3 regions of the Thiocapsa sp. C2-2m genome follow, and region 1 is predicted to be linked to each of the others. Evidence: predicted binding sites of a transcription regulator. Region 1 holds the regulator's gene; each other region holds the start of a gene.
The links. Region 1 encodes FNR, which switches genes on or off when oxygen is low (the NO sensors DNR and NnrR bind a similar motif). Its sites were predicted from a motif close to TTGATNTANATCAA; they were not measured.
Positions count from the first base shown of each region.

Region 1 (7,147 bases):
CGCCCTGCCCGCCCGGCAGCTGTACCGAATGGGTGGCATCAAAGACGACCGGGCAGCCCGTCTCGCGCATCACCGAGAGCGCGCGCATATCCGAGACCAGGTTGTTGTAGCCGAAGGAGACGCCGCGCTCGCAGACCATGATCTGCTCGTTGCCGGTCGCGCGTGCCTTCTCGACGACATGGCGCATGTCCCAGGGGGCGAGGAACTGACCCTTCTTGATGTTCACGGGCTTGCCCTGGCTGGCGACCGCTTGGATGAAATTGGTCTGGCGACAGAGAAAGGCCGGGGTCTGGAGGACATCCACCACATCCGCGACCTCGCCCAGCGGCGTGTCTTCGTGCACGTCGGTCAGGATCGGAACGCGGATACGCTCGCGCACGCCCTCCAGGATCGCCAGCCCCTGCGCCAGCCCGAGACCGCGGAAGCTGCCCGAGGAGGATCGGTTGGCCTTGTCGAAGGACGACTTGTAGATGAAGGGGATTCCCAGATCGTCGGTCATCTCCTTGAGCGCGCCGGCCGTCTCCTCGGCCAGTCCAGCGCTCTCGATCACGCAGGGACCGGCGATCAGAAAGAGCGGGCGATCCAGCCCGACATCGAAACCGGGGAAGAGGATCATGCGAGGGTATCCTGCACCAAGTGACGCCGCGTGAGCGCGGCGCGAACGAAGCCGCAGAAGAGCGGATGACCGTCGCGCGGGGTCGAGGTGAACTCGGGATGGAACTGGCAGGCGATGAACCAGGGATGGTCCGGGATCTCGATGATCTCCACCAGCCGGTTGTCGAGCGACCAACCGGAGAAACGCATCCCGGCGTCTTTCATGACGTTCAGATAGCAGATGTTGAACTCGTAGCGATGACGATGGCGCTCGCGGACCTGCGGCTTGCCGTAGACATTGCGCGCAAGGCTGCCGGGCTCCAGACGGCAGTTCTGGCCACCCAAGCGCATCGAGCCGCCCAGATCCACGCCCTCGTCACGGGTCTCGATCCGCCCGCGCTCGTCGCGCCACTCGGTGATGAGCGCGATCACGGGATGGGGCGTCCGGCGATCGAACTCGGTGCTGTGCGCGCCATCCAGGCCGGCGACGTGACGCCCGTACTCGATGACGGCGACCTGCATCCCCAGACAAATCCCGAGATAGGGGATGCGGTGCTCGCGTGCGTATCGGGCCGCCTGGATCTTGCCTTCGATCCCGCGCTCGCCGAACCCGCCCGGGACCAGGATGGCGTCGAGCCCATCGAGACTGTCGGTCCCCTCCTGCTCAATCACCTCCGAATCCGTATAGACGATCTCGACCTTGGTCTTGGTGTGCACGCCGGCATGGGCCAACGCCTCGGAGAGCGATTTGTATGCCTCGGTGAGGTGCATGTACTTGCCGACCATGCCGACACGGACGACCTGCTCGGGGTGATCGAAACCTTCCAGGACGCGATCCCATTCGGACAGATCCGCCTCTGGGGCCTCGATCCGGAACTGGCGCACCACCAGCTCGTCGAGCTTCTGGTCGTGCAGCAAGCGCGGGATGCGGTAGATATTGTCCGCATCCACCGCCGAGATGACCGCGTCCTCGGTCACATTGGTGAAGAGCGCGATCTTGCGCCGCTCCTCGTCCGGCAGGTGCTTCTCCGCCCGACACAAAAGGATGTCCGGCTGGATACCGATGGAGCGCAGCTCTTTGACCGAGTGCTGCGTGGGCTTGGTCTTGATCTCGCCGGCGGTGCGGATATAGGGCACCAAGGTTAAATGCATGAAGAGCGCGTTCTCGCGCCCCTCCTCCACCCGCATCTGGCGGATCGCCTCGAGGAAGGGCAAGGATTCGATGTCGCCCACGGTGCCGCCGATCTCGACCATGGCCACGTCGGCGCCCTCGGCGCCCAGACGGATCGCCTGCTTGATCTCGTCGGTGATGTGCGGGATGACCTGGACCGTCCGCCCGAGATAGTCGCCGCGCCGCTCCTTGCGGATGACGCTCTCGTAGATCTGCCCGGTCGTGAAGTTGTTGTTGCGACCCATCGGGGTGCGCAGGAAGCGCTCGTAGTGGCCGAGATCCAGGTCGGTCTCCGCCCCGTCGTCGGTCACATAGACCTCGCCGTGCTGGAACGGACTCATGGTGCCCGGATCCACGTTGATATAGGGATCGAGCTTGATCATGGTCACCCGCAGGCCGCGAGCCTCCAACAGCGCCCCGAGAGACGCCGACGCGATGCCTTTACCGAGCGACGAGACAACACCGCCGGTGATGAAGATGAACTTGGTCATGGGGGTCGAGGAGGCAGTCGAGGGCGATGGCCCGTATCCGCCGACACGCTACCAAAATCCCCGGATCCGCTCAACGGGGATACAGGCGCGCGCTGACCCGAGCACTCGGGACGACCATCGCACGCCCGAACCCTGCCGCCGGCCCCGGGCCGGCCCCGGCAAACTTCACAAAATCCAGAGATCTGGGTATATTTGACGGCGTTTCGCAAGTCACGAAACACACCCTCTCGGCGCTGCCGGCGCTCGTCAGGATCGGGCGGCGTCGCAGCGGCCTTGATCGATGTTGTTGATGATGAATGTCAAATGTCAATAGAGGAGCGTCAACGATGCATCAAACAGCGAAATTGTTGAGTGCCGCCGTAATCGCAGGCGCCGCCGCCTTCGCCGTGAGCCCGGCCCAGGCGTGGTGGGGACCGGGTTGGGGCGGTCCGGGCTACGGCGGCTACGGGCCCGGTTATGGCTCCGGTCTCGGCGACTTGTTCGGCGACATGCTCGGCGACGGCTGGGGCGACTTCAACATGAACATGAGCGGCGGCGGTCGCGGCTACGGACGTGGTCGCGGCTACGGACGCGGCTACGGTTACGGCTATCCAGGCTACGGTTACGGTTACCCCGGCTACGGCTATGGCTATCCGGGTTACGGCACCCCCTACTACGGCGTGCCGTATGCTGCGCCCTACGCCGCGCCCGCTGCCCCCGCGACCGGCGAAGCGAAGTAAGCCGAACGCCGATTCGTCAGGCTCGCGTCAAGGCCGCGCCCGCGAGGGCGCGGCCTTTTCTTGCGGGTTCAGGTCGACCCGATGACAAGAAGATAATCTTCGCTTGATCCAGATCAAACGACGGTTCAAAATCAGGCGATCGAAGATTGTGGGGCGATGCTGTGAGCCATCATAAAGTCATCTCGTTGGAGACCATTCGCATCGCCTGCAGGAACTGCTCCCTGTCGTCGCTCTGTTTGCCGATGGGCCTTGCACCGGACGATGTGGAGCGACTCGACGAGATCGTAAAGCGAACACGACCGCTTCACCGGGGTGACTTTTTGTTTCGCGACGGGGACCGATTTCGTTCGCTCTATGTTGTGAAGACCGGCTCCGTGAAGACCTTTGCCCCCAGCCCCGAGGGCGGCGAGCAGGTGCTGGGTTTTCATCTTCCGGGCGAGGTGATCGGGTTGGATGCGATCGACAAGGACATCCACGCCTGCTCGGCCAAGGTGCTCGAGACATCCGCCATCTGCGAGATCCCTTTCACCCGGCTCGAAGAGCTCACGGCGACCATTCCAAGTCTTCAGCATCAGATGTATCGGCTGCTCAGCAAAGAGATCGGGCACGACACGGACATGCTCTTGCTCCTCGGTAAAAAGAACGCCGAAGAGCGGCTCGCCGCCTTCCTGCTTAGCCTGTCCAAGCGACTGCACAAACGCGGATTGTCCGCGACCGACTTCTATCTGAGCATGTCCCGACACGAGATTGGTAACTACCTGGGTCTCGCCGTCGAGACCGTCAGCCGACTCTTCACGCGTTTCCAGGACGATGGCCTGATGAACGTCGACCGCAAGCACATTCAGTTGCTCGACGTGGACACGCTGGAGTCGCTGGTGGGCGGCGCCGGGCAGAATCGGCGCCAACAGCAGCAGAGCTAAACTGCGCCCGCTGCGGCTTTGGGATGCTCGTCGGACTGGATCTGCCCCGGAGCGATCGACAACCCTCGGAGTCGGCGCAGTTTAGGAAATTGAAACGATAAAATTCCAAACGGCGTCTCCGCCGAGACTGCGGGGTTCCAAAAGACCACACAGGATCTCGATGACGCATCTTGCGCCGGGCGCGGTTTAGACCGCGAGCGGTGTCATCCCTCGGCGCGAAGCCAAAGACAACCTTCGGCACTTGCCGCCTGGATCGCCGCGAGTCGCTCGGCGTGGGCGGCGAGCGCGGCCGGATCGGCCTGAGTCACCCGCAATCGCGGCCGACTCGGATCCAGTCGGCCGCGCTGCCGAGCGTTCGGCCCGGCATGAGACGGCGTCGCGAGATCCTCCCCGAGACTCAAGGCCACCTGCCCACCGGTCATGGCGAGATAGACATCCGCCAGGATCTCGGCATCGAGCAGAGCCCCGTGTAGGTCGCGATGGCGATGATCCACGCCGTAGCGCTTGCACAAGGCATCGAGGCTGTTGCGCTGCCCCGGATGGATGCGCCGAGCCATGAGTAGCGTATCCATCACCTCGCATCGATCCCCGATCCGCGGTACTTCGGCATTCCAGCCGGTAATCTCGCGATCGAGAAACCCGAGATCGAAGGCCGCGTTGTGAATGATCAGCTCGGCCCCTTCCAAATAGTCCAGGAAGCCCTCGGCGATCTCGGCGAAGCGCGGCTTGTCGGCGAGAAAGGCGTTGGTGATCCCGTGCACGTCGGAGGCGCCCGCATCGATCTGGCGATCCGGCTGAAGATAGCGGTGGAAGTTGTTTCCGGTCAGGCGGCGGTCGATCAGCTCGACACAACCGATTTCGATGATGCGATGGCCAGCCTGGGGGTCGAGACCCGTGGTCTCGGTATCGAGCACAATCTGTCTCATTTAAACCGCGTCCTAAGTGAAACCCGCCGCGTTGCAGGAAAGCAAATCCCCGAGGACTCCAAATGGCTCGTACCTGACGCGGTTTAAAGAGAAAAATTCCGATATCTGAATCGCGTCTGCGCCGAAGTCAGCCGAGTCACGCGACGCCGAGTCGACGCGAAGACCGCGCATGTCATGCCGGACGCGATTCAGCCCCCGATCCCGCGATTTGCCAGTCGGTCCGCACGCTCGTTCTCGGCATGACCGGCATGGCCCTTGACCCACTTCCAGCGCACCTGATGGCCGCCGATCGCGGTATCCAGACGCTCCCAAAGGTCGCGATTCTTCACGGGCTTGCGTTCGGCCGTCTGCCAGCCGTTGCGTTTCCAACGCGGCATCCATTCCTCGACCCCGCGTTTGACGTATTGAGAGTCGGTGACGATCTCCAGACAGGTCGGACGCTTCATGGTCTCCAGCGCCATGATGACCGCCATCAGCTCCATGCGGTTGTTGGTGGTCGCGCGCTCGCCGCCGCACAGCTCCTTCTCGACGTCGCCCCATCGCAACAGGACACCCCAGCCCCCGGGCCCCGGATTGCCCTTGCAGGCACCGTCGGTGTAGGCGCGCACGCAATCAGGCATGACCGGCCCTGCGTGTCGTCGGCTCCGCCGCACCGCCGCGCAACAGCGAGCGCCGCCCCCAAGCCGGGCGCAGCGGCGTCAAGGTAGCCACCCGCTTGACGGCCCGAATCAAATAGACACCGCCCAGAATCGGCCAGAGTCGCCGCCCCAAGGTGTCGAATGCCGCACAGCTCGGTCCCAAGGCGCGCCGGAACGGCGGCCGAAACATGATGTGCTCTCGAATCTCGATATCGAAACCCAACACGGACAACCGATCCTCGATCTGATAAGCGGTGCGGAAACGCCCGCACCAAGGCACCTGCGTCGCCGAACCGCGCAGCAGGGACCAAAGACCCCAGGCACTGAGCGCGTTGAAGCCCAGCACGATCACTCGACCCTCCGGGATCAGGACGCGCTCGACCTCGCGCAGCACCGCATCCGGATCGGGCGAAAAATCCAAGGTATGGGGCAGCAGGATGGCGTCGATCGAATCGCTCGCAAGCGGCAACCGGCTCGGCAATCCGACGATCTCGCGTCCACCGTGACCCGAGGGCTGCTCGCAGGGCATGAGGATCCGATGGCGGATTCGACTTGAGGCCATGGCGTCTCGAAAGCTCTCGGTCACGCCGATCTGGACCAGGTAATAGCCGAAGGTGTCGCTCAGCAGCCGCTCCACACACGCACTCTCAAGCGCCGCCACCTCGGCTCCGAGCGGCGACCGGTACCAGTCTTGTAGTTCTGCCAGGGGTGACCCCGGACCATTGCGCACAGTCATGCCGATGCCTCTTCGAGACGCGCATGTTAACCGTGTTTGAGCGCACTGTCGTGCAGGCGTGCAGGCGAATTTTCTGCGGCCCAATCTGGAATTGGATCTGGAATTGAAGGCCGGCTTTGGGTATGATGCTTTTCTAATTCCTAGAAAACTCAAATATACAATCACTTACTAGGGATTGTTAGGGGGGAAAGATGCTTGATGCCGCTCGTTTGGTGCGCTCGCTCGGCGCGCTCGGCGTCCTGACGCTGATCTTGAACGGTTGTGCGACGGAGACCCGACATGTCGAGAACGACCTCGGAGACCCCGGCTACTCAGGCATGGTTTCCGCGCGCGAATACGGTTACGTCCGACCGGCCACGGATGTTGTGGTCATGGAAAGACGCACCGCCGGGCGTGTGGATTCGCGCGGTGACCTCTGGAACCGTGTCCGCACCGGGATGACCCTCGATCTCTACGCAGACGCCCGCATCGACAGCACGGTGGAGCGCTTCCGCCGAGACCCCCAGTATCTCTCCAGGATGTCCCAGCAGGGGATGCCTTATCTGCATATGATCGTGACCGAGATCGAGCGGCGCGGACTGCCGATGGAGCTCGCCTTCCTGCCCCATGTCGAAAGCCGGTTCAATCCGGTTGCGACATCGCCCAAGGCGGCCGCCGGGATTTGGCAGTTCATGCCCTACACCGGGCTTGAGATGGGCTTACGACAAGATGCCTGGTACGACGGCCGACGTGACCCGCTGGCGTCCACCGGCGCGGCACTCGACTATCTCGAGCAGCTCAACCGACGCTTCGACGGCGACTGGACGCTCGCCATGGCTGCGTACAACTGCGGTCCGGGTCGCGTGGCCGCCGCACAGGCCGCCAATCGCCGCAGCGGCAAGCCGACCGACTACTGGTCACTCAACCTTCCGAACGAAACCAAGCACTACGTTCCACAGATCCTCGCCACCGC
Region 1 is NZ_JBBWVD010000001.1:187,483-194,629, forward strand. It holds gene kdsA (3-deoxy-8-phosphooctulonate synthase) at 1-616, opposite strand, end outside; gene AADX97_RS00830 (CTP synthase) at 613-2,256, opposite strand; gene AADX97_RS00835 (sulfur globule family protein) at 2,583-2,975, shown strand; gene fnr (fumarate/nitrate reduction transcriptional regulator Fnr) at 3,137-3,895, shown strand; gene dnaQ (DNA polymerase III subunit epsilon) at 4,099-4,821, opposite strand; gene rnhA (ribonuclease HI) at 5,010-5,441, opposite strand; gene AADX97_RS00855 (class I SAM-dependent methyltransferase) at 5,434-6,195, opposite strand; gene AADX97_RS00860 (transglycosylase SLT domain-containing protein) at 6,387-7,147, shown strand, end outside.

Region 2 (7,147 bases), on a different contig from region 1:
TGATGGAAGAGGCGTTCGACGCCATCGGAGAGCAACTGCCCGATCATGCCCCCTACTTCTTCCGCGAGGGTATGGGACAAATGGAGGCGCTCAACTACCCCGCGCACGTCCGCGAGGTGATGCAACGTTACTTCGACACATGGTGCAGCGGTCAGCGGCTACACTGAACCGTACTGAACCGCGTCGGCGGTCCATGCATCCTTTCGAGCAACCTCTCGGCGTGGCGCATTCCAGCGCCGCCGGTCGAGACGCGGTTCAGGAATATCTATTTTCCTATTTTCCTATTTCCTAAACCGCGTCCAGTGCCGACTGTCGGGAACCGCTCCAACCTATCGCCACATCGCAACATCGCCGGACAACTCCGGGGCGCGGTTTAGCTGATGAGGTGTTTTTGGAGCCGATACAACAGCGTATCCCGGGTCAACCCGAGCAGACGCGCGGCCCGACTCTTGTTCCCGCCGGCCAGCGAGAGGGCTTGGCGGATCAGCTCCGCCTCCAGGTCGTTGAGATCGATCCCGTGCGGCGGGAGCGAGAAACCGATGTCGGTCTCCGACTGCGGCGCCCCTCGCACCACCTCCCCGGGTAGGTTCTCGGGACCCACCTCGGTGCCGGGCAGGAGGATGACCAAACGCTCGCACAGGTTGGCAAGCTCGCGCAGATTGCCCGGCCAGGTGTAGCGGCGCAGCAGGCGCTCCGCACCGGACTTCAGCCGTGGCGGATCGAGACGATGTCGCGCCGCCGCCGTCGCGATGAAGTGTTGCGTCAGCGCCGGAATATCGAGCGCCCGTGCACGCAACGGCGGCACCTCCAGCGGAACGACGCAGAGCCGCAGATACAGATCGCGCCGAAACGCCCCCTGCAGGACCAGCCGATCGAGGTCCAAGGCCGAGGCCGCGATGATCCTCAGCTTTGATCCGAAAGGAGACCCGTCGCGGGCGGCGTCTTGCTCGACGATGAGGTGCAGCAGGCGCGCCTGATCCGCCGCATTCAGATCACCGACCTCATCCAGATAGAAGGTCCCCGGTGCGTCCTGCGCAAACGTCGATAAGCATCGATCGAGCGCGTCGGGCGGTGCCCCGGTGCAGGCGAGCATGCCGAACCGGCCATCGCGACGGGCGCTGCTCGCATGGATCTCGCGCGCCAGGGTCTCTTTTCCGGTGCCGGGCTCGCCCAACAGGAGAACGCCCACATCCGTCGCGGCAACCATCGCCAGGGCATTGCGGAGTCGATTAAAGTCGGGAGACCGGCCAATCAGAGTCGTCATGACACCCCATCCGAAATCGTTTGCTTTGTGCTCGTATAGGTTCGACTGCGCTCGCGGCGCCCTCTCGGGTACGTCCGGCTCTATCCGTTGACGATGAAGGTCAAGAGCCCAAGCAGGATCACGCCGATACCGGCCATGGCCTGAAAGCGTCGATCCTGACCGAGCCGAAAGAGCTGTCCGGCAAAGAGGCCCCCCAGTACCAAGATCGGCAAGGTCCCCGCACCGAACAGGGCCATGTAGAGCGCCCCGGCCAGAACACCGCCTTGCGCGGGCGTGCTCAGAAGCATGCTGTAGACCAGCCCGCAAGGCAACCACCCCCAGACTATGCCGAACAGGACGGAACGCGGCAGCGTGGTCACCGGCAAAAGGCGTCGGCCGAGCGGCTCGAGCCGCCGCCAAAGAGGCAGTCCGAGCCGTTCGATCCTCGCGAACCGGGGGAACCAACCCCCGATATAGAGCCCGATGCCGATCATGATGGCGGCGGCCAACCAGCGCACGCACTCGAACAGCCAGGCTGGTGCGCCCGAGCCGAGCAGCGCGGCCCCGAATGCACCCGAGACGGCCCCGGCCGCGGCATAGCTGGCGATCCGCCCCAGGTTGAAGGCCAGCACGAACAGACCGAGCCGTCCGCGATCATTGCGCGTCTGCGCCGGCAGCGAGTAGCTCAAGGCACCGCTGATCCCGCCGCACATGCCGATACAGTGCATGGCACTCAGCAGCCCGACGACGAACGCGAGCGCGTAAGCGGAGCCCGTCATCCCGCGAAAAACCGTCCGACCCGATCATCCGTCATCCTGCCCGACTCCATCGCGACACGTCTCGCCGGGATCGCATCCCGGCCCGAGACCAGGCTAATCGGAAGATTCCCCGCCCGCGATGACATCGATCAGGCACTCATCGCCTCGTACTGGAGATTTCTAGCCGGAACGCCTTATATTGTCGATTCAGTGTCGACTGAAATACTGAAATAACGAGGACGGGACTCATGGCATCACTGAACCTGGACCACATCCGGCCCCTGCAGGAACAGCTCAACGCACATCCGATCTACGGCGCCATCGAGCGTATCGAGGACCTCCAGGTCTTCATGAGTCACCATATCTTCTCGGTCTGGGACTTCATGTCCTTGATCAAGTACCTGCAGGCCCGAATCGCACCCGTCACGGTGCCATGGATGCCGCATGGTGACGCGGGTGTGCGCTATTTCATCAACCAGCTTGTGCTCGAAGAGGAATCCGACAGCGTGCCGCTCCCCGGTGGCGGCATCGAGCACGCCAGCCATTTCGAGCTGTACTGTCGCGCCATGACCGAGATCGGCGCCGACGGCGAGATGCCGAGACGCTTCCTCGATCTGGTCGCCGAGCAGGGTGTCGACAAGGCACTTTACGCATCGATGGTCCCGCTGCCGTCGCGCTATTTCTCCGAGACCACCTTCTGCTTCATCCGCGAAGACAAACCCCATCTGGTCGCGGCCGCACTGGCCCTCGGACGCGAGAAGCTGATTCCCGGCATGTTCAGGCAGTTCCTCGAGCAGATGCGGATCACCGAGGCGCAGGCGCCCATTTTCCATCATTACCTGAACCGGCATATCCACCTCGACGAGGACTTCCACGGCCCCCTGTCGATGAAACTGCTCGAGCAGCTCTGCGGCGATGACCCAAAACGGATCGACGAGGCCGAAACCGCGGCCGAGGAGGCGATCTGCGCACGCATCCGATTCTGGGACGGTGTGCTGGAGGCGATCCAGGCCGGCCGGGCGAGCTGACGCGCGGACGGGCCGGCAAGTCACGAACGACTTGTATCGGCACGCCTCGCCACCACCATTGGCGTGAATCGTAAATCTTCGCTGGAACACAATCCTGGAGCCGTACCCATGACCGAAGCACTGAGCGTCCCTCTCGACAACGAAGGCTTTCTCCTCAATCGCGATGACTGGAGCGAAGAGATCGCCATCGAGCTGGCCAAGTCGGATGAATTCGAGATGACCGAGCAGGTGATGGGATTCATCCGTGAGGCAAGGACCATGTACGAGGCCGACGGCGTCGTCCCGCCGATCCGCATCTTCGCCAAGAAGCAGAAGGTCTCGACCAAAGACCTCTACGACATCTTCAGGAAGGGGCCGATGAAGCTGATCTGCAAGTGGGGTGGATTGCCGAAGCCGACCGGGTGCGTTTAAAGCAAGTTCCGGCAGTTTCCCCACCCGTAGACCCGTAGGTTGTGCTGACGATAGGAAGCACAACTTGCGCCGACGGTTGGTTGTGCCTCGCACGGCTCGGCACAACCTACTACCTTGATAGAAGGATTTCCGGATTTCGCCTAAGCGCTCATGGCAAGCCGAAGATCCCCTTAGGCATCATTCCCGCTCAAACGAAGATCAAATCGTTCCTGCAAGATCGCAAAGACGTTCGGCGAAACGAAGGCCGGCGCGTTCGGACCCAGGGTGATCCCCTTGACTCCGAGGCTCAGCAAGGTCAGCAGAACAGCGACCGCCTTCTGCTCGAACCAACTGATGACCAGGGTCAGCGGCAGCTCGTTGACGCTGCACTCGAATGCCTCGGCCAAGGCGGATGCGACCGCGATGGCGCCGTAGGCGTCGTTGCATTGGCCCATGTCCATTAGACGCGGGAAGCCGAGGTGCTCGCCGTATTCATGATCGCGGATCCGGTACTTGCCGCAGCCCAAGGTCAGAATGAACGAATCATCCGGTGTGCCCTGCGCATAGTCGCTGAAATAGTTGCGACCCGGATCCGCCCCGTCGCATCCGCCGATCACGAAGAACCGGCTGATCTGCCCCGCCTTCACCGCGTCGACGATCGTCTGTGCATGATCCAAGAGCACCGTGCGATGAAAACCGACGGTCGACTCACCCGTCATCCGTTCCTCGCAGGGCTCGCAACGCATGGCCTCGGCGATCACCTCGGAATAATCCCCGCCGAGCACCCGCTGGCCATCGGGAACCGCCGTCCCGCGGGTCGTGAAGAGCCGACCCTTGTAGCTCGCAGGCGGGATCAGAACACAGTTGGTCGTCGCCACCACCGGACCCGGGAAGGCCGCAAACTCGCGCTTCTGGTTCTGCCAAGCACCGCCGTAATGCCCGACCAGGTTCGGGTGGTTCTGAAAGAAGGGATACATGTGCGCGGGCAGCATCTCGCCGTGCGTGTAGACCTTGATGTCGGTCCCTTCGACCTGCCCGAGCAGATCCCGCAGGTCCGCCAGATCATGACCGGTCACCAGGATGCCGCGGCCCGCTTGCGTCCCCTCCTTCACCTTGATCGGTGCCGGCTTGCCGAAGGCATCGATATGACCTTCATCGAGCATCTGCATGACGCGCAGATTCATCCGTCCGCATTCCAGACAATATTCGAGCAGACTCTTCACGTCGAAATTAACGTTGGTCATGGTCGCAAAGAGCGCCTCCTCGATGAAGGCCGACACCCTCTCGTCGGACTTGCCCAAACGCCGCGCATGGTGGGCGTAAGCAGCCATCCCCTTCAGACCGTAGAGCAGCATCTCCTGCAGGGACTGGACATCGGCGTCCTTGCCGCACATCCCGGGGGAGGTGACGCAGCCGGTCTTATGGTAGGTCTGTTCGCATTGGTTGCAGTGCATGGGTGCCTCTGAATCGGATCGGGATCAAGGTGCCCTTGTCGCTCCCCCGGATCGGTGTCGATCGTTGGGGTCGATGAAGGGGCGCCCAGTCTGGAGAGGGCACACCCCGGTATCCTTGACTTAGATCAAAACGGGTGGACCCAAGGAGCCCCGGACACGGACTGGCACCCATCACGATCGCGTTGACGCTCGCGGGCGTCGATGCCGTGGGCAAGACAGCCAGCTTCAACATGGATCGACCGCTCTGGTTCAACGGCATGACCCAGGGATTCGGTCTGGCGAGCGTCCTGCTGCTGTTCTGGAAGCGCATCAACCCCGCCATCCTCATCCTGGCCTGCGGGGCGATCGGCTGGTTTGTGCTGCGCTGAGTGGATTTGCCGAAAATTCGATCCCGATCGCTTGTGCTGACGATCGGTGACGTTGTCGTTGTCGTGTTCGTCCGGAATCCGATTACGACAACGACAACGACAACGAGTAGAGCCCTCGACCACTTGTTCGCTCGTGACACCCGCTCTGCGGTGTCACGCATGCCCGTGGCGCTCTGCGCCAGGTGCCACGATGGCCGGGGTTACGAGCAAGGCCGGCTGAGGTCATGGAAAATCATCGATTGATGGCTTTGCTCTACTCCCCGTCGCGGCCATCGAGGCGCACAATCGCCATGCATGTCAGGCACACACTCAAGGAGCAAGGAGCATGAGCAGCAGTCAATCCCGCCTGGACGGTACCGCGCGCGACGTGATCGTCGTTCGCCTCGATTCCCGAGGCCAGCTTCATCATCCCGTGTGCGTCGGCACCGCATCAACCTACGCCGCTGCCCGCCTGCTGGTGCGAGAGGCCGGCTATCCGGTCGCACCCGCCGAAGTCGGCGATTGCGGGAGCGTAGCCAACCCCGACGGCATGGATGCGTTCGGGGTCGCGGTCCCGGACTGATCCTCAACGCACCCGCAGCGCCTCCCAGAGTTGTCCGGGGCCGAGTAGTACCCGCTTGATTCCCTCGCGCACCTGCTCGGAATTGAGCGCCTGCTGGCCCATGGCGGTATGCGCGTCGAGGGCGTCGATGATGGCGTTGGTCAGTTCGTCGTCCAGATTCGGCGAGGCGGCGAACTGCTCCTTGCTGTTGTTCAGCGCCTGCTGCACCAGGATCCCCGACTCCAAGAGCTTGGTCTTTAGAACCTCATTAACATACAAGAGCTTATCCTCGTCGGTGAGCACGCCCTCGAAGAGGTCGTTGAGGGCCTTGATGATCTCGGCCAGCCGGACCTTCTCGGGGTCCTGCACCTCGCCCGACCCGGTCGCGCTCATCGGCTTGAGCAGATAGTCCGCCGGGTCGTCCCCGTCTCCGATACCCAAGGCGAGATTCCGCTGGGACTTGCCGCGCAGCGCATGGTGCGTGAGCCGGACCTTCGACAGATCGACCGTCTCGCGCTCGCGCCCGAAGTCCAAGAGCGGCAACAGCCGGAGAAAGAAGATCGCCCGCTTCTCGATGTCGGTGATGCCGTAGTCGAAGATCTGCGACAGGAAGGTGTAGACCCGCAGGTAGGTGCCGATGTCGCGCTTGAAGAGCACCAGGGCGTCCATGGTCTCGCGGGCCTCCTGCTCGGCTTTGGCATCCTGCTGTGCCTTGGCCGCCGTCCGCGCCTTCTTGGCGGCGGCGTACTGTTTGACGAGACGATCGGCCACGGGCTCCACGGCGGCACTGAGTTGCTTCTGTGTCGCCTTGGGGTCCAGCTCGACCGCGACCACGCGCGCAACCTCGTAGTCGTCGTAGTGGCCCGCGGCGTCGAGCTTGGCGCGCAGATCAAACACCAGGTCGGGATTCGTGACGTCCGAGAGCGCCGCGGTCTCGTAGTAGGGCTGGAAGGCCGCCAAGACCTCGGCGGGGTCGTTGACGAAGTCCAGGACGTAGGTGATGTCCTTGCCCGGATGGGCACGGTTCAGCCGCGAGAGGGTCTGAACCGCCTGCACCCCGGCCAGGCGTTTGTCCACGTACATCCCACAGAGGAGCGGCTGGTCGAAGCCGGTCTGGAACTTGTTCGCCACCAGGAGCAGTTGGTAGTCGCCACTCTTGAAGCCGTCGCGGATGTCGCGCCCGTTGAGCCCGGGGTTGAGGGCCTTGCCGCGCTCGGTGAAGGGATCCGGGCCTGACTCCGGGTCGTTCACCTCCCCGGAGAAGGCCACCAGCACCCCCAGGGGATAGCGCTGCTCAGCGATGTACTTGGTCATCGCGATCTGCCAGCGCACCGCCTCCACGCGGCTGCCGAGTACGACCATGGC
Region 2 is NZ_JBBWVD010000028.1:26,947-34,093, reverse strand. It holds gene AADX97_RS20100 (hypothetical protein) at 1-167, shown strand, start outside; gene AADX97_RS20095 (sigma 54-interacting transcriptional regulator) at 374-1,264, opposite strand; gene AADX97_RS20090 (sulfite exporter TauE/SafE family protein) at 1,345-2,022, opposite strand; gene AADX97_RS20085 (DUF3050 domain-containing protein) at 2,250-3,029, shown strand; gene AADX97_RS20080 (TusE/DsrC/DsvC family sulfur relay protein) at 3,138-3,440, shown strand; gene hcp (hydroxylamine reductase) at 3,611-4,873, opposite strand; gene AADX97_RS20070 (hypothetical protein) at 5,008-5,241, shown strand; gene AADX97_RS20065 (hypothetical protein) at 5,567-5,803, shown strand; gene AADX97_RS20060 (type I restriction endonuclease subunit R) at 5,807-7,147, opposite strand, start outside.
Region 2: a site for FNR is predicted at 4,989-5,002, ahead of hcp (hydroxylamine reductase). Genes of this name have one in related genera too.

Region 3 (7,147 bases), on a different contig from region 1:
GGGTCCGAGGCTGTTTTCGATATCGGCGGAGAAGTAGGCGAATCCGCCGCTATTGGGCGCGCATGATCCCGGTTCTGCGGCTAAACTCCCCGAATACACTCTCACCGCCCGGAGATCGTGATGGACGATGTCTTGCAACCGATTCGTAGACAGCTGCGCCCACCTGGTACCCCGACTTGGAGCCACTCGACCCGAGCGAGGAGCCCACCGTCGAGCTGCCGCTGCTCGGTCTGGTCAGCGCCGGTCAGCCGGTCCTCGCGGTCGAGGCGCGCGAGACCCTGACGGTTCCCGCCCGTCTGGTGAAACGGCATGCGGCAGCTCGCAGTTTTGCCCTGTACGTGCGCGGCGACTCCATGACCGACGACGGTATCGACACCGGCGATCTGGTCGTCGTGGAGCAACGCCCGACGGCCGAGAACGGCGAGACGGTGGTGGCCCGGATCGACGGCTATCGCGCCACGCTCAATCCACAACTCTCATTGCAGATGGATGATGTGTTTCGGCAGTACGCCTCGAATAAGTACAGCAATTCCCGCCGTGTACGCCCGGCATCGATCGAGACCGTCGCGGACGCATGTGGAGAACGTTCAGGCATGGCACTCCTCTCGCCGCCGGGCGGCGCTGCTGCAACGGTTGGCTTTTGGTGACCCTCAAGATTGGCTTCGAGCACAGTCGTTCACGGCGGTCCTCTAGGTGGTGTCGAGCATCAAGGCGATCAGCGGCGGGTGGATGATGGACCGATAGAGCGTCTCCCAGTTGGGGATCAGGCACAGATCGAAGCGGTTGCGCAGCTTGCGCCACAGCCGGGTCTTGCTCTTGGCGGCCGTCAAGGCGGCTTGGAACAGCCGGCAGCAGCGCTGTTGGATCTGATCGATCAGAAACGCCAGCATCATCAGGTGCATAAGCACGGTGCTGAGAGACTGTTTGCCGTGACCGAAGTGGTGCTCGAAGTGATCGCCTTGGTTCTTGAGGGTGTTGAAGGTCTCGTTTTCGATCTTCCAGCGTGCGCGGGCTCCTCGCATCAGGGTCATCAGGTTGCTGTCCTCGACGGGGATGTCGGTCACCAAAGAGAAGTGGGTGACGCTGCCGTCGGGGGCGTGTTCCCGGTACTCGAGGAAGTTCACCTCGAGGTCGAAGTTGGCGTCGTTCAACGGCACGCCGTTGAGGTAACGAAAGCGGTGGCGGAATCCCTTCGCGTCGCTGAAGCTCGCCTCGATGGTGCGCGCGCTGGCCGCCACCCAGTCGAAGAGAAACGTGTGGTCGCTCTGCTTGGCGCCGAGAATAAAACGTAGATCAAGCGCTTGCAGATGGCGAATGTGCGGGCCGTTGGAGGCCGGCGCGTCTTCCACCACGATCAGCTTCAGGTGCGGGTGCTCGCGGCGCAGATCCGTGAGCAGGCGCTTGGCGGCGTTGCGCTCGCAGTCGTTCTTCTTCGCCCCGTCGGGCTTGAGGATCGGCTCGGGGGCGAGCGGGAAGACCTCCGCGCAGTCCGGATGCACCAGCACCGCACCGAGCATCTTCCGAGCCTGAGCTAACCTACAGTTTTCAAATGGAAAGATTTTTCGGCGGGAATTGCTGCGGGATCCTGGTCCAGCTTTGGCCTACTGACGCATTAGCGGCCAGCGCTGCGATCTGCGTCGCCCCTCCTGGTCATCGAGGGCGACGCAGCGGTTTGTGATCTGTCGCTCGATGACAGGAGCGCGTTTCCGTGGTCTGCGCTCGGCTCAACCAGCAGTCGTTTGCCGTTGATCAGGGCATCGCTCACCGTGCGGCGCGCCTGCGCCAGGGTGCGTGAGAAGGTGGTCCGCGAGATGCCCATCCGCGCGGCACAGTCCTCTTGATACAGGCCTTCCAGATCCGCAAGCCGCAAGGCTTCCAACTCGTCGGCGCGCAGCGTCAGCGTCTCCAGGCCCCGTCCCGGTCGACCGCAGGGTTTGAAGCAGAGAAAGCCCGGATCGAATCCGATACAGCGGGCGCGTCGCGTTCGACCCGGCATCATGCCTCCCATGGCTCGATTGTGCAGTTCAATGCGCTCAGTAAAACGCACATATGTGCGTTTGACATTGACGGATATCAGGGCAATGCACGCGGCGGGTGCGGGACAATGCCGATCAGTCCAGTCGGAATATCACCTTCACCCCACTTTCATTCAAACGACGAGGAGCGCCGCCCGGCATCGGCTTCGGCGCGTCTTCGTTCGGAGACAGACCCTCATGAGCGAGCAGGTTGTGAACAAGACGAGGCGTCGCGTTCTCGTCGCCGCCACCGGTCTGGTGGGCGCCGTCGGCGCCGGCTTTGCGCTGGTCCCCTTCGTCGCATCGATGAATCCGAGTGCCCGCGCGCGGGCCGCGGGAGCGCCGGTCGAGGCGGATATCGCCAATCTGGAGCCTGGTGGCCTGCTGCGCGTCAAATGGCGCGGCAAGCCCGTGTGGATCACTCATCGGACACCCGAGATGCTGGCCGCCTTGCCGGAAAACGATCCGAATCTCGTCGATCCCGCCTCGGAGGTGCCACAGCAGCCGGCCTATTGTCAGAACGCCACCCGCTCCATCAAGCCGGCCTATCTGGTCGTCGTCGGCATCTGCACGCATCTGGGCTGCGCGCCGACTTATCGGCCTGAAGTCGCCCCGGATGACATGGGGGCAGATTGGAAGGGCGGTTTCTTCTGCCCCTGCCATGGTTCGCGTTTCGATCTGGCGGCGCGGGTTTTCAAGAACGTCCCGGCGCCCACCAACCTAGTCATCCCGAAGCATCGCTATCTCACCGACACGACGCTTCTCATCGGCGAGGATGGCCAGCCGGGCTGATCCGGACCGACGGGGCCGAGCCGATCGACAAGGCTCTCTCACCGCGGCAATCGCAGCATCGAACGGTACACATCACCCGTCAGAGGAGGATCCAATATCTGCACACCCTCATCGGCCGACTCTCCGAGCGGCTGCATACAGCCAACCAGGACATCCCGAAAGAACTGAAATGAAACTCGCTATTTCCATTTCCGGCCAATCGCTTGATGCACCCTTCGACGCCCGTTTCGGGCGCGCGCAGTCCTTCTGTCTGGTGGAAACGGTCACCGGCGACTGGAGCGTCCATGCCAATCCGGCCGTTTCGGCATCGGGCGGAGCCGGCGTGCTGGCCGCGCAATGTATCGCCAAGCTCGGCGCCCAGGCCGTCGTCAGCGGGGCGTACGGGCCCAAGGCGTTCCGCACCCTGTCGGCGGCGCACATCCAATGTCTCCTTGCGTCGGGCAATGAGGCCCAAAGCGCCGCCGAGATCCTGGCCGCGTTCACCTCGGGGGATTTGACCCCGGCCGATCAGGCCACGCATGGCGGCCATCACGGAGACTGAACCGGGATGCGTATCGTCATCGCCAGCGGCAAGGGCGGCACCGGCAAGACCACCGTCGCCACCAGTCTCGCGCAGGTCGCGGCCGAAGGGCACGCGGTGCGTTTTCTCGATTGCGACGTGGAGGCGCCCAACGCCGCGCTGTTTCTGCATCCGCGCCTGGAGGTCCAGCGGGACGTCGGGGTCCAGGTCCCGCGGGTGGATGAGCAGATCTGCACCCACTGCGGAACCTGCGCCGAGATCTGCCAGTTCAATGCGATTGCCGTGGTCGGTGAAACGACGCTGGTATTCGACGATCTATGTCACGGCTGCGGCAGTTGCACCTGGATGTGCCCGGAGCAGGCGATCAGCGAGCATCTGTTCGTCACCGGTCGGATCGACAGCGGGACCACACCCGATGGGATGACCTTTGCCCAGGGTCTGATGAACGTCGGACAAGCGATGGGCGTGCCGATCCTGCGCGAGCTCAAGAAACGCGCCCCCGCGGCAACGTCGGCGGGCAACGGCGCGCCGCGTCGCCCTCTGGAGATTCGCGATGCCCCGCCGGGTGCGGCCTGCCCGGTGGTGGAGACGCTGCGCGGGGCGGACTTCGTGCTGTTCGTAACCGAGCCGACGCCCTTCGGCCTGCACGACCTGAAACAGGTCGTTGCCATCGCCCGTGAGCTGAACATCCCTGCCGGCGTGGTGATCAACCGCGACGGGATCGGCGACAACGCCGTCGAGGCCTATTGCGCCGAGAGCGAATTGCCGATTCTGCTGCGCATCCCGATGGAGCGGCGCATCGCCGAGGCGATCGCCGGCGGCCGCACCCTGGTGGAAGCCGATGCCGAGTATCGGCCCCGATTCCGCAACCTGCTGGAAGGCATCCTCGCCGAGGTGACCCCATGAAACAGCTCGTCATCCTCAGCGGCAAAGGCGGCACCGGCAAGACCAGCGTCACCGCGGCCTTCGCCCATCTGGCGTCCCTGGGACCCTTTGCCGGTCAGGTCATCCTGGCCGATGCCGATGTGGACGCGGCGAATCTGGAGCTGGTGCTCCGGCCGCAGCGGTTGAACACCGAGCCGTTTCGCGGCGGTCAGGTGGCCCTGATCGACGACGACCTGTGCGCGCAGTGCGGCGACTGCGAGTCGGTCTGCCGCTTCGATGCCATCGTCGAGACCGATACGGGTTGGGTCATCGACCCCATTGCCTGCGACGGCTGCGCCGCCTGCGTCTATCAGTGCCCGACCGGGAGCATCGGCATGCAGGAGCAAACCGTCGGCGAATACGCGTACTCCGACAGCCGCTACGGACCGCTCCATCATGCCCATCTGTATCCGGGACAGGAAAGCTCCGGCAAGCTGGTCACGCAGGTGCGGCAGCGCGCCCGTCAGCAGGCCCTGGACGATCAGCGCCAACTGGTGCTGATCGATGGACCGCCCGGCATCGGCTGTCCGGTCATTGCCGCCGTCTCAGGCGCCGATCTGGCCCTGCTGGTCACCGAGCCGACGGTCTCCGGGATCCAGGATCTGCGTCGCGCGCTCCAAACCGTCCAGCATTTCGGCGTGCCGGCACTGGTGTGCATCAATAAGGCCGACCTGTATCCGGCCGGTGCTCGGGCGATCGAAGCCGATTGCCAGGCGAACGGCATCCTCACGGTCGGGCATATCCCGTTTGATCCGACCATCGCCCGAGCGATGGTGGCCGGCGAGGCGGTCACCGCGTATCGCCCCGATGCGCCCGCGAGCCTCGCCCTGTCCGCCGTCTGGGAGCGCTTGGTGTCGGCCCTGGTGCCGGGGCCGGCGCAACCGCCCGACAGGTTTGAGAAGACAGACGACGCACCGTCGCTTCAGCGGCTGTCAAAACACGAACCGATTGATCATCAGAGCAGTCGACCCGGTCTTCAATCGGCCCGGCGCGGCTGCACATCGATTCCACCAACCCTTGATCCACCCGGAGATTCACGATGAAAATTGCCGTCACCGCCGAAACCAGCCAGGGCCTCGACAGCCAGGTCGCCCAGCATTTCGGTCATGCCCCCTTCTTCATTCTGGTGGACGTCGAGAACGGCGCGGTCACCGCGACACGCGATCTCGCCAATCCCTTCTCAGACGCGCATGAGCCAGGCCAGATCCCGGACTTCATCAGGCAGCAGCAGGCCGACGTCATGTTGAGCGGCGGCATGGGCGGAGGGGCGATCGAGTTCTTCACACAGGCCGGCATCAAGACCGCCACTGGCGCAAGCGGCACTGTGCGCGCGTCGGTGGAGCGCTATCTGAGTGGCACACTGAGCGCTGCCGCCCCCTGTTCGGAAAGCGTGGCGCATGGGCACGGCTGAGGGCATTCGACGCTCAGTCGGACACCGGCTCGCCGATCGGCTGACGCGGCCCACATGATCAGCGATCCCTGGCAACGCCAACGTATTCTCGACAGCTTCGCGTTTCTGCGCGAAGCGCCGGCGGCCTTCTGCGCCGAGCTCTTCGATCACAGCACGCTGGCTCGACTCCCGGCCGGACAGCTCATCTGTCACGACGGCGCCCAGTGCACCCATCTCCCGCTGGTGCTCACCGGCACCGGACGGGTCTACAAGCTCGGTGAAAACGGTCGGGAGATCACCCTGTATCGCGTGCAGCCCGGTGAGAGCTGCGTCATCACCACCTCCTGCATCCTGAGTGGACGACCCTTTCCTGCGTTTGCCGTGTGCGAGAGCGCGGTCGAAGCGGTTGTCGTGCGGCCGGCCGAGGTGCGCCGCTGGATGGCCACGTCGGAGCCTTGGCGGGAATATCTCTTCGCCTTGATCGGCGGGCGCTTGCAGGAGGTCTTCAGCCTGCTCGACGCGGTGTTGTTCCAACGTCTGGATCAGCGTCTCATCACCTGTCTTCTGGGATTGTCGGCAGCGACGCCGGGGCGCGACATCCAGATGACACACCAGGCCCTTGCGGTGGAGCTGGGATCCTCCCGCGAGGTGATCAGCCGCGTTCTCAAAAGCATGGAACAGCAGGGGCTGCTGCGCACGACACGCGGTCACATCGAGCTACTGGATCTCCCGGCACTGGAACTGCGCGCGCAGGAGGGTTGAGCGAATCCGCCGCCTTGGTGACAAAGTCACTGAATCGACGGATCGGCCCGGTTAGTCTTGGTTCACACCCATCAGATCGGCCCGATGTGCCGGTCACCACATCACATGAGATCAACACATGACCCCGAACGTTGGAAACACCGATCGTATTCTGCGGATTATCGCCGGTATCGCCATCATCGCCTGGGGCGTCTATGCCCAGAACTGGCTTGGCGCCATCGGCCTGGTTCCTCTGGCGACCGGCCTGCTGCGCTGGTGCCTGGTCTATCTGCCGCTGAAGCTTAACACCAACAAGTAGACGGGCATCGCAGGCCGTCCCGGCGGACTGATCATCGACAGATCTCAAACACCGGGTGGCACGTCACGCTTGATCTGACCCGGCGATCCGCTCTGCGGACCCGCACCTGACAACGACCCTGACGCCTCCCTGCCCGGCTCAATTCAGGTCAGGAGTTTGGCCCGTCACGATGTAGACCACCCGCTCGGCGATATTGGTTGCCCGGTCGGCGACGCGCTCATAATTGTGTGCGATCCACGACAGGGCAACACCGGCAGCCGCTGTTTCGGGTGCATTGCGAAGCAGCTCCACGATCGCCGCGATCATCTCACCCTGCAGTTGATCCACCTGATCGTCGCGGGCCGCCACCGCACGTGCCATCTGCGCATCGCCGCCATCCCGTCCATAAGCCGTCAGGGCGTCGTGGAACATGGCTACCGCGGCCTCGCCCATCTCGGTCACGCATC
Region 3 is NZ_JBBWVD010000026.1:87,260-94,406, forward strand. It holds gene AADX97_RS19470 (LexA family protein) at 177-647, shown strand; gene AADX97_RS19475 (hypothetical protein) at 690-1,517, opposite strand; gene AADX97_RS19480 (DUF134 domain-containing protein) at 1,613-1,999, opposite strand; gene petA (ubiquinol-cytochrome c reductase iron-sulfur subunit) at 2,214-2,807, shown strand; gene AADX97_RS19490 (NifB/NifX family molybdenum-iron cluster-binding protein) at 2,977-3,348, shown strand; gene AADX97_RS19495 (ATP-binding protein) at 3,355-4,233, shown strand; gene AADX97_RS19500 (ATP-binding protein) at 4,230-5,294, shown strand; gene AADX97_RS19505 (NifB/NifX family molybdenum-iron cluster-binding protein) at 5,291-5,662, shown strand; gene AADX97_RS19510 (Crp/Fnr family transcriptional regulator) at 5,717-6,403, shown strand; gene AADX97_RS19515 (DUF2892 domain-containing protein) at 6,522-6,701, shown strand; gene AADX97_RS19520 (phosphate uptake regulator PhoU) at 6,840-7,133, opposite strand.
Region 3: a site for FNR is predicted at 2,064-2,077, ahead of AADX97_RS19480 (DUF134 domain-containing protein). Genes of this name have one in related genera too.